One region of the Rossellomorea sp. FS2 genome, then DNA from elsewhere that is predicted to be linked to it. Evidence: riboswitches for the same ligand, from Rfam matches in the RefSeq annotation. Region 1 holds a riboswitch; each other region holds the start of a gene.
What was found. A riboswitch is a leader RNA that binds a small molecule or an ion and turns the genes downstream of it on or off. The one in region 1 is predicted to bind S-adenosylmethionine.
Positions count from the first base shown of each region.

Region 1 (3,275 bases):
TGTCACGTTCTTTTTGCGGGAGGGAGTCTACATAGTGATAAGACCCAAGCAGACCCAATTCTTCAGCACCGAATGTGATGAAGCGGATTTCTGTATCTGTCGGTACATTTTTGAACACTTTAGCCAGTTCCAAGGTGACAGCTGTTCCCGAGGCATCATCGTTCGCGCCCGGAGCACCTTCTACTGAATCATGATGGGCTCCGATGATGAGCACATCATCCGTGGCTTTTTTCTTATTGACCGGTGCCTTTTTAGCAATCACATTATGAGAGGTACGCTCAGATGTTTCAGCCCCCTCGATCGTCAGCCGGACGGTCTCTCCGATATGCCTGGTCAGTTTTTCTCCTTCAGCCTTGGAAAGGGTGATGGCCGGTATGTAGCGATCATCCGGTTCTCCCAAAGTCCCGCTCAGTTCTCCATCCGTATTGTTATAGATGATGACCCCTGCCGCTCCTGCTTCGGAAGCGTTGATGATCTTCTGTGCAAATGTGATTTCCCCTCTCTGGACAAGAACGATTTTCCCATTTACATCTAATCCATCAAAGTCTGCTTCTCTTCCAAGTCCTGCAGGTATGAGCTCGCCTGACACATCACCACTGACCGAGTAGGTGAATGCAGTCGGAGCCCACTCGCCTTCCACCCCTGAAAGTTCGATTGCAGTAGGTGCCGTGTACCCTATAAAGGTAAAGGGTTGAAGGGTCACATCATACCCGTACGATTCAAATTGTCGTTTTACAAACCTGATGGCATTTGCCTCGGATTCTGTCCCGGCCACCCTGGGGGTTTGTTGAAGATGGTCGATCGTCTGATAGATTCGCTCCGAATCAATTTTCTTGATCAAGTTCCGCTCATGCGGATTTTGCAAGAGTTCCCTTCCTGATTCAGGTGCCCCTGCAATGGCTGGTTGAAGTCCGATAGCGCCAAATGACAGGGTCGTTGCAAGTGCAATGGATACGACAGATTTTTTCAAACGGTTTCCTCCTCTGCTAATTTAATAGAATAATACCAATATTTTGTCATTAATTGAAAGAGTAGGAATAACCGGTAGAAAACTACTATTTATAGACCGGTCGCACGATCATATCCTACATCTTGCACCTGTAAGAGCCATCTCCGGGTGGAATCAAGCAGTGCTTGAAAAGCATGTGAAGAAGAATAGGTATGGGTACCATTCGGAATGATGATCTTTTCCACCTTACCTGACGGCCGGTTGGAAAAGCCTGAATGATAAAGGGAACAATAGTCAACGGGGATTTCTTCATCACCGTCACCATGGGCGAGAAAGACATTGCCCTTATAGTCCCCTGCTCGTCGTATCGGGTCCCATCCTTGAAGGGTCGTGAGGAAATCACGCCTCAGCTCATATCCCAAATAATCTGCCTTCCCGTCCTGCAAAACGGCTGCTTCCACTTCGTCGCCGATAATGCGCCCGAGATCCTTTCGCGGAGATCCGACCGCCGACCAGAGGGCGAGGTGGCGAACCTCTTCTTCGATGGCAGCTTCAAGGGCTACTGCACCCCCGAGGCTGTGTCCGATCAAGGCAATGCTTTCAGGGTCCACCCCTTTCAACCGTTTCACAAATCCGATGACGGCCTTCGTTTGTGCAATGAAGCGATCCTTTGTATTCAAGCCGTACTCCCCCATGCTTTCTCCGCAGCCATCGTAATCAAAACGAACGACGATGCTTGCGCTGAGTTCATTCGCCGCCTTCACGAATAATCGATCCACCCCCTCCTTTGAACCGACGAAACCATGACAGATGATGACGGCAGGGTGGATGCCGAGGCGCGTGGCGGGATACTGTATGGCTGCTGGAAGGTGGCTACCCTCCCATGGAATGGATGTATACCAACTCATCTTACCCTCTCCTTCTTCCTTGGTATGGTTTTTTCCTACGCTTTGTCGTACCCTCAAGGTCTGATTCCCGTGTGCAAAGATCCTGTACCTGATTCCTTACCAAACTACTTAACACGGACGCTCCCTCCTTTATCCTGACATTTAAAAGTAGTCACAGCGGTATGACTGATTAATCCAATCGTTTTAATCGGGTTTATATACAAAAAAAATCTCCCATAAGGAGATGCACGTTACTCTCTCCTTATCTGCCAGGCGGTGAAGCCTGCTGGAATGAGCACCTTCCACTTGGAGGTTGCTGCGGGATCGTTGGACCAGATTCCTTCCCCGACTCTTTATAAGGTAGTATAGACTAAATTATCTTACAATTCACTCTTTGTCAACCATAAATCCTACAGCAATACTATGAATTAAAACCAAATCCCCACTTGACAGGTTGGGTTTAACACTGTAAGATTGGCTCAACATCTTTACCCCCAATGATCCATATCGACCGAAGGCGCATCAACTGCCTTCGGTCCTTTTTTTTCGAGAAGTCAGTCTTCCATTTCATATCTCCCGTCTTCATAAATCCTGAACGACCCTACTTCCCCTGTCCCTCCTTCTTCTTTGAGGGTTTTTGATATCAGGTGGAGGATATAATAGGTCCCTTTTTCATCGGTCTTAGGCTTTCCATCACCATCATCGATTTGGATATCTCCTTCAGATGCCACGTTCAGCTCATCTTTTAAAAACTCAATGGCAGTCGCCGCATCCGTAATGCCTGCCGTGGTCCCGGGTTCCTCACCTGATCGTTGGGGTTCCGCACGCGCTGAGGACCCGTCGTCCTCTTCAGGCTCCTCCGTTTCCTGATCGTCGTCAGAAGGTTCCCCTGCTTCTTGATCTTCTTCTTCCAGTATTACTTGATCGGATGCTTCATCAGGCTGTTCCGGGATGGCCTCTTCCGTTGCCGCTTCTGTATCATCCGTTGCCTCCGTTTCCACCGGAGCCGTATTTCGTGGGGATTGTCCGCATGCCCCCATCATCAACATGATGGGGATCAGCGCGGTTAACAGTTTCCAGCCTGGAACGTTCATCGCCTTCTCCCCTTCCTCTTTTTTCCTCATACTCCCATTATTTCAGAAATAGGATGGCCGGACAACTCTCAGCCACAGGGGAAGGTCATTCTCTCGCCGATATCATCAAAAAGACAGTCTGAGTATAAACATTGGCTCAACGTGCACCCTATGCCTTACAATTATTTTATAACCTATCCGAGGAGGAACTATCATGAAATATACAGTCATTACTGGAGCAAGCTCCGGAATCGGCTATGAAGCTGCCTTGGCATTCGCAGCGCGTGGGAAGAATCTGATTCTTGCTGCCAGAAGGCAAGAGAACCTGGAGGAGTTGAAGGACCGGGTCCTGAAGTCCCATCCCGA
Region 1 covers NZ_JBLRVS010000005.1:368,869-372,143, reverse strand. The annotation lists gene ACNA6I_RS18240 (M28 family peptidase) at 1-970, opposite strand, end outside; gene ACNA6I_RS18235 (alpha/beta hydrolase) at 1,060-1,857, opposite strand; SAM riboswitch class I at 2,096-2,198, opposite strand; gene ACNA6I_RS18230 (hypothetical protein) at 2,391-2,960, opposite strand; gene ACNA6I_RS18225 (SDR family NAD(P)-dependent oxidoreductase) at 3,124-3,275, shown strand, end outside.

Region 2 (3,275 bases), on a different contig from region 1:
CCGTTCCTCAGCGAAGGAAGCTTTCGCTGAAGTGGAAAAGTTCAAACGCTATAAGGAAGAAGGGACGCTTCGCAGTGCAGAAACGGTGGCAGATGCACTCGTCGGGCTGATCACGGGAACAGAAGTGGAAAGCGGCAAACTTTATCACATCAATGACCTTGTATGATCTGACAAAAAAAAGCCCCGGGCTCTGGTTGATACCAGCATCCCGGGGCTTTTCCTGTTGAATTATGATCGTACCGGCTCTGTAGAATGAGCTTTCCTGCGGGTGAAACGAGGCAGGGCGAATTTGATCGCCACCAGGCCACAAATGGCCGTCAAGATCGGGTAGAATGCATACGGAAGGATGCTCAGTGGCGAAATGCCGGCTGTTTCTGCTACGAGAAGCATCTGGGCACCGTATGGGATCAGACCCTGGACGGCACATGAGAAGATATCAAGGATACTAGCTGTCTTCCGGTTGTCCACTCCGTATTCATCACTGATCGATTTGGCAAGGGGCCCGGCAATGATGATGGAGATTGTATTGTTGGCCGTGCAAAGATTCGTGGAAGCCACGAGTCCAGCTGTAGAGTATTGCGCGCCTTTGGATGAACCGATCTTCCTGGTTACAAGATAGAGAAGCGCCTGGATTCCACCGTTATGACGGATCAGTTCCACCACTCCACCGATCAGGATGGATAGGAAGGCGATCTCGCCCATGCCGAGCATGCCATCGGCAATGCTGCCGAAATAGCTGGTCGGTGTGAAGCTTCCGTCGATGAATCCGATGATTCCTGATAGAAGGATGCCGCCGAATAAGACGGCAAATACATTCAATCCCGACAGGGCGCCGATGATGACGGCAAGATACGGAAGGATTTTCACGATGGAATAGCTTCCGGCGTCGACGGACGACTGGTTGCCGAGCGTCACGAAGAATAGCGCAATGATCGTGATGATGGCTGCAGGCAGGACAATGAAGAAATTGACTTTGAACTTATCCTTCATCTCTGTTTTCTGCGTGCGGACCGCCGCAATGGTCGTATCCGAAATGAAGGACAGATTGTCACCGAACATGGAGCCCCCGACAACGGTCGCCATGGCAAGAGGAAGGGAGATATCCGTTCCTGAGCTGATTCCTACACCGATAGGGGCAAGGGCCGCAATCGTTCCCATGGAAGTTCCCATGGCGAGTGAGATGAAGGCGGCGATCACAAACAGTCCGACAATCAAAAGATTTTCCGGGATGACGGAAAGAGCAAAGTTGACCGTTGAATCAACGGCTCCCATTTTTTCAGCCACACCCGAGAAAGCGCCAGCCGATAAGAAGATCAAGACCATGATCATGATATCGAGGTTACCCGCTCCTTTGGCGAAGCGTTCAACCTTCACATTGAGGCTGTCCTTCCGGTTCATGGCCAGCGCCACGACAGCAGCGATGATGATCGCCACGAGTACGGGGAAGGAATAGAAGTCCCCTGAAATGATACCTGCCCCAAGGAACAGGGCAACGAATATGAGTAATGGTAATAATGCCAGTAGATTGCCTTTTTCCTGATTCATGTTGTGCACTCCTTTTAGATGATATGTTGCGCATAAAATAAAAAACCTCTTCAAATAAGAAGAGGTTTCCATGAAAACGAAACACCCTTCTTATCTTTCAAGCCGGTGGCTTGCTGGATGTGGCACAGCACTCGTTTGGTTGAGTCCGCTGCCGAGACATCATAGGGCCAGTCCCTCCGTCTCTCTGGATAAGAAGATTTTACGTTATGCAGTTATGTTTAAGATACTTACATACTTTAATGGGTTTCATCCTAAATGTCAAACGGGAAAATTTTCATTTTCCTTAAGCAAACGCATTCAAATTTTCATGATGAATTCCGTCGTTATTTGAACTGGAATAAATCAGATGCTATAATCAGTTAATGGAAAAATAAGGGGGTGGAAATCCCTCAGCACAACGGGAGAGGTGACCTTATGAAGAAGCGATATTGGCTGCTGGCAGTGGGTATGTGTCTGTTACTGGTGGGGTGTTCTCAAGGGAAGGGAAATGGTTCATCGAAGTTGACGTTGGAACCGTATGACCTGAGTGATAAGGAAGAAAAGGTGGTTGCCGCTACAGGGAGAGGTTCCATGTTCTTCTTTACCCTGGATGGAACCTTGGCGAAGGATATGGATCTTGAAAGGACCATAGAAGTGTATGAAAAAGGGAAGCTCGTAAGCGATGAGCCGTTTCAATACGACGAAGAAGCGAAAAAATATAAACACTCCCTGAACTCCTTCGGCATGGAAAGCTCTGAAAAGGATCTGAAGATCTTTAATGGGAGCGAGAGCGCCTTCATCACTATGGACGAAGACCCCATACCTGAAGAAAGTGGAAGCATTGCATCCTCCTTGTTGACAGAGAAAGTGGAGCTCAAGAAAGATAAGCCTGTGTATATTTACGGAATGGCTACTTCTAAAAACAACGGGGATTCCGTAGGTATTGGATTGGAAGATGGGAAACCTGTCGGTAGCTTCAAAAAATCCGACAAGGCCTATATCTATAAAATCACCCTGGTGGACCGTAAATCTGAATAATTTTCAGAATAAAGATTATTTTATTAGAATAATAGGTTTTAAATCTTTTGACTGGTGGTACAAGAAAGATATATATCACATATAGGATTCGAGCGTTATCAACTTTCATGTAAAAGGGGAGTCTATTATGGATAATACCTTCGTCTACTCAAAAGAATATGCCAACCTTGGCGACATTATAGAATTCAAAAGGAAAAAGCACGTCCTGCAAGGCGTCGTGACGACCCTAAGGGAGAACACGGTCATCGTGCGCATGGATAAGGAGTCAGCGATGAAACTGGACCTTCCCGATGATCAAACCGTGGTTGCCCATAAGAACTATGCCGTCATCGAGCGTGCTGAAAACGGCACGAATCCCGTCTTTGTCTACGATGGCTGGAACAGTGCGCTGAAGGCGTAAATAGTATATAAGAAAAATCCCCCGGCGCTAAAATGGGCGTCCGGGGGATTTTTTTGAGTTGTTCAGGTGATAAGGTGAAGCATGCAGGAAGATGGCTGTGCAGGTGGTTCACCTTCCCCCCGGTTCATCTCCGGTTTGCGTACTCCCTCACCATTTCTTCCGTCACGGTCTTGCGCTGGGGTACGACGCCCTGCCTTGCAAGGGCATTGATCTCCTGGGTGATGTGATTGATGCGGTCGGTGGTGAATGGCTTGCCGGCTTCGCATAATGTAAGGGCTTCTTCGATGGCCTGTTCCCTCGATTCATCAAGCTT
Region 2 covers NZ_JBLRVS010000003.1:84,872-88,146, forward strand. The annotation lists gene ACNA6I_RS10320 ((S)-benzoin forming benzil reductase) at 1-166, shown strand, start outside; gene ACNA6I_RS10325 (Na+/H+ antiporter NhaC family protein) at 229-1,545, opposite strand; SAM riboswitch class I at 1,633-1,740, opposite strand; gene ACNA6I_RS10330 (hypothetical protein) at 1,960-2,562, shown strand; gene ACNA6I_RS10335 (DUF2187 family protein) at 2,690-2,962, shown strand; gene ACNA6I_RS10340 (YpbS family protein) at 3,087-3,275, opposite strand, start outside.
Region 2: another riboswitch for S-adenosylmethionine. It lies ahead of ACNA6I_RS10325 (Na+/H+ antiporter NhaC family protein); the one in region 1 lies ahead of ACNA6I_RS18235 (alpha/beta hydrolase).

Region 3 (3,275 bases), 230 kb from region 1:
GGAAGGGTGACGGTGTTCAATTCATATGGTGTCGTATCGCTACTCATTCCTCCGCCTCCTTCACACGTTTGACGTTTCTCGCGCCTTCTCGATGGCTTCATCCAGGGAAGAGATCAGATCCTTTGCCGATTCCAGGCCGACAGACAGCCTGACAAGGTCTTCCGTTACGCCCGTTGCCCTGATCTCCTCATCGTTCAGCTGCTGATGGGTCGTGGAGGCGGGGTGGATGATCAGGGACTTCGCATCCCCTACGTTGGCCACATGGGACCATAATGAAATATTGTCTACCACCTTGCGTCCCGAATCGCGGCCACCTTTGATGCCGAAGACGACGATGGAGCCCGCACCGTTCTTCAAGTATTTCTTGGCAAGGCTGTGGGACGGGTGTGAAGGGAGGCCAGGATAGGAAACCCACGCAACCCCTTCATGGGATTCAAGATGCTCGGCGATTTTCCGTGCATTCTCTGTATGACGTTCGATGCGGAGGTGAAGCGTCTCCAGTCCCTGCAGGAGGAGGAAGGCATTCTGCGGACTCAGGCAGGCACCAAGGTCACGCAGCAGCTGGACCCTGAGCTTGGTGATGAACGCGGCTGCCCCCACATCCTGCGCATAGCGGAGGCCATTGTAGCTGCGGTCCTCTTCGATGAATCCAGGGAACTTCTTGTTGTTCCAATCGAACTTCCCTCCGTCGATGACGACACCTCCGATCGCGGTCCCGTGACCGCCGATCCACTTGGTGGCCGAATGGATGACGATATCTGCCCCCCATTCAATGGGCCTCGTCACATACGGTGTGGCAAATGTGTTATCGATGATAAGCGGGATCTGATGGTCATGGGCCACTTTGGCGACCGCTTCGATATCCAGGACATGAAGGCTCGGATTGCCGATCGTTTCGGCGAATACGGCCTTTGTCTTCTCATTGATGGCACTCCGGAAGTTTTCCGGATCCGTCGGGTCGACGAAGCGCACGGTGATGCCGTATTTCGGCAGGGTGGTGGAGAAGAGATTATAGGTGCCTCCGTACAGATTCGTCGCAGCTACGATCTCGTCCCCGGCTCCTGCGATATTCAAGATCGAGAGGGAGATGGCCGCCATGCCCGATGATACCCCGAGGGCTCCGATGCCGCCTTCAAGAAGGGCCAGGCGTTTTTCAAGAACGTCTACTGTCGGATTCATGATCCGCGTATAGATGTTCCCCGGCTCTTCCAGTCCGAAAAGCTTCGCTGCGTGCTCGCTGCTGTCAAACACATACGACGTAGTCTGATAGATCGGCACCGCGCGCGATCCCGTCGCAGGATCCGCTTCCTGTCCTCCGTGAAGCAAAAGTGTGTCAAAATCGAATGAATTCGTCATGGTACATTCCTCCTGAGTGTTTGTTTTAATGGTCGGGTTTGATCTGTGATGGATGATGGTCGGGGCTGAAAAGGGGCAAAAATAAAAACCCCCTTCCTAAGAAGAGGGTCTAATTGAATAGGGTCCTCCTCTTATCTTTCAGGCAATGCGCCTGCAGGAATTAGCACCTTTTCATGGCAAGTATGCACATGAAGGTTGCCGGGTTTCATCGGGCCTAGTCCCTCCACCTCTCTGGATAAGAGCATTAAGTTGTAAGTGTTCGTTAGCATGAATTATAAAGGGTTGCCATGCCGGGAGTCAAGGGTATTTTTAGAATTTTTTGTCTTATTACCCATTGACGCCTGTCACGGCTGGTTTCATGGCTTGTTCTTTTTTAGATTTCATGGCATTTGCTGATGGCTGAAAGCATTTGGGATTTGATGTCTTCGGGGTCTTCGATCCCAAGTGAGATGCGGACCACATGCGTATTGATCCCGAGCTTCTTCTGTGCTTCCTCCGGCAGGGACCTGTGAGATGTACCCAACGGATAAGAAACAGTCGTTTCAACCCCGGCAAGGGACGGAATGATCTTGATCCACCCAAGGGACTTAAAGAAGGTACTCATATCGGCAGATGGTTCAAGCTCGATGGTGACGATGGCTCCGTGACCTTTTTCAGATAGATTATTAGGATAGTAGACGTGTTTGACCCATTCGTGCCTCCTGAGTTCGACGGCAAGAAGTTCGGCATTCAGGGCCTGCCTTTCCATACGGAGGGCAAGGGTCTTCGCTCCCCGGCATGTGAGCCATGCTTCAAACGGGCTGAGGTTGGCACCAAGGTTGACGATCTTTGCCCTCACCTTATCCACCAGATCCTGCCTTCCGGTCACAACACCTGCTGTGACGTCGCTATGTCCGCCTATGTACTTCGTTGCGCTGTGGGCAACGATATCAATGCCTTCAGTGAAAGGCTTACGGAGGAACGGGGTCGCAAACGTATTGTCGATCATCGTCGTAAGCCCGTATTCTTTGGCCATTTCCACCATGGCCGGGATATCCTCGACCCGCATGAACGGATTCGTGACCGTTTCACTGTAGAGCAGCTTTGTCGAGTCCGTAATCGCCGACTTAACCGCCTCGCGATCGGTGAAGTCCACGAATGAAGTAGAGATGCCGAAGCCGGCAAGCTCTTCCTTCAGCATATGGAAGGTACCGCCGTATAGATCTTCAGCAGCGATGATATGGTCCCCCGCCTGGACGACAGACAGGATCCCAACGAGGATCGCAGATAACCCGGATGAAGCAGCGACTCCCGCCGGTGCCCCTTCAAGGGCTGCTACAAGACCACCCAATTCATCAGGATTGGGATTCCCTGTCCTTGTATATAGATAAGGTGATTTCCCTTCATAGAACCCTTCCAGTTCCTCCAGTGAGGAAAAGGAAAAGGCGGATGTTTGATAGATCGGTGTTGTTTTACTTTTGATTTCTTCTGTTCCTTTCAGCTGGCTATGTACGACCTTGGTGGTGAAATTCATCTTGTGGCCATCCTCTCTCTACGAAAATAGGTATGTAGAAGAGTGTACCATATTCAGAAGATTCCGAGAAGAAAAGAGGTTCAATTCATGCCTTCTACCATCTCTTTCATCATTTCCTGATTCATCGGGCCAAGGATCTTGTGCTGGATGATCCCTTTGGAGTCGATCATGAATGTGGTCGGAATCGTAATGATGCTGTAGGCATCCCAGACGGCTCCGTCTTCATCAAGAAGCACCGGGAAGGTGATCTTGTATCCGTCCACGAACTTTTGCGCCGCACCGTCCACATGCTCCTGAGACGTGAGATTCACGGCCAAGATCTCTGCGTCGGGTTCTTCCTGATAATATTCCTCCATATGGGGCATCTCAGCCTTGCAGGGAGGACACCACGTCGCCCAGAAGTTCA
Region 3 covers NZ_JBLRVS010000005.1:139,863-143,137, reverse strand. The annotation lists gene metX (homoserine O-acetyltransferase MetX) at 1-47, opposite strand, end outside; gene ACNA6I_RS17135 (O-acetylhomoserine aminocarboxypropyltransferase/cysteine synthase family protein) at 61-1,356, opposite strand; SAM riboswitch class I at 1,485-1,598, opposite strand; gene ACNA6I_RS17130 (trans-sulfuration enzyme family protein) at 1,730-2,869, opposite strand; gene ACNA6I_RS17125 (peroxiredoxin family protein) at 2,950-3,275, opposite strand, start outside.
Region 3: another riboswitch for S-adenosylmethionine. It lies ahead of ACNA6I_RS17135 (O-acetylhomoserine aminocarboxypropyltransferase/cysteine synthase family protein); the one in region 1 lies ahead of ACNA6I_RS18235 (alpha/beta hydrolase).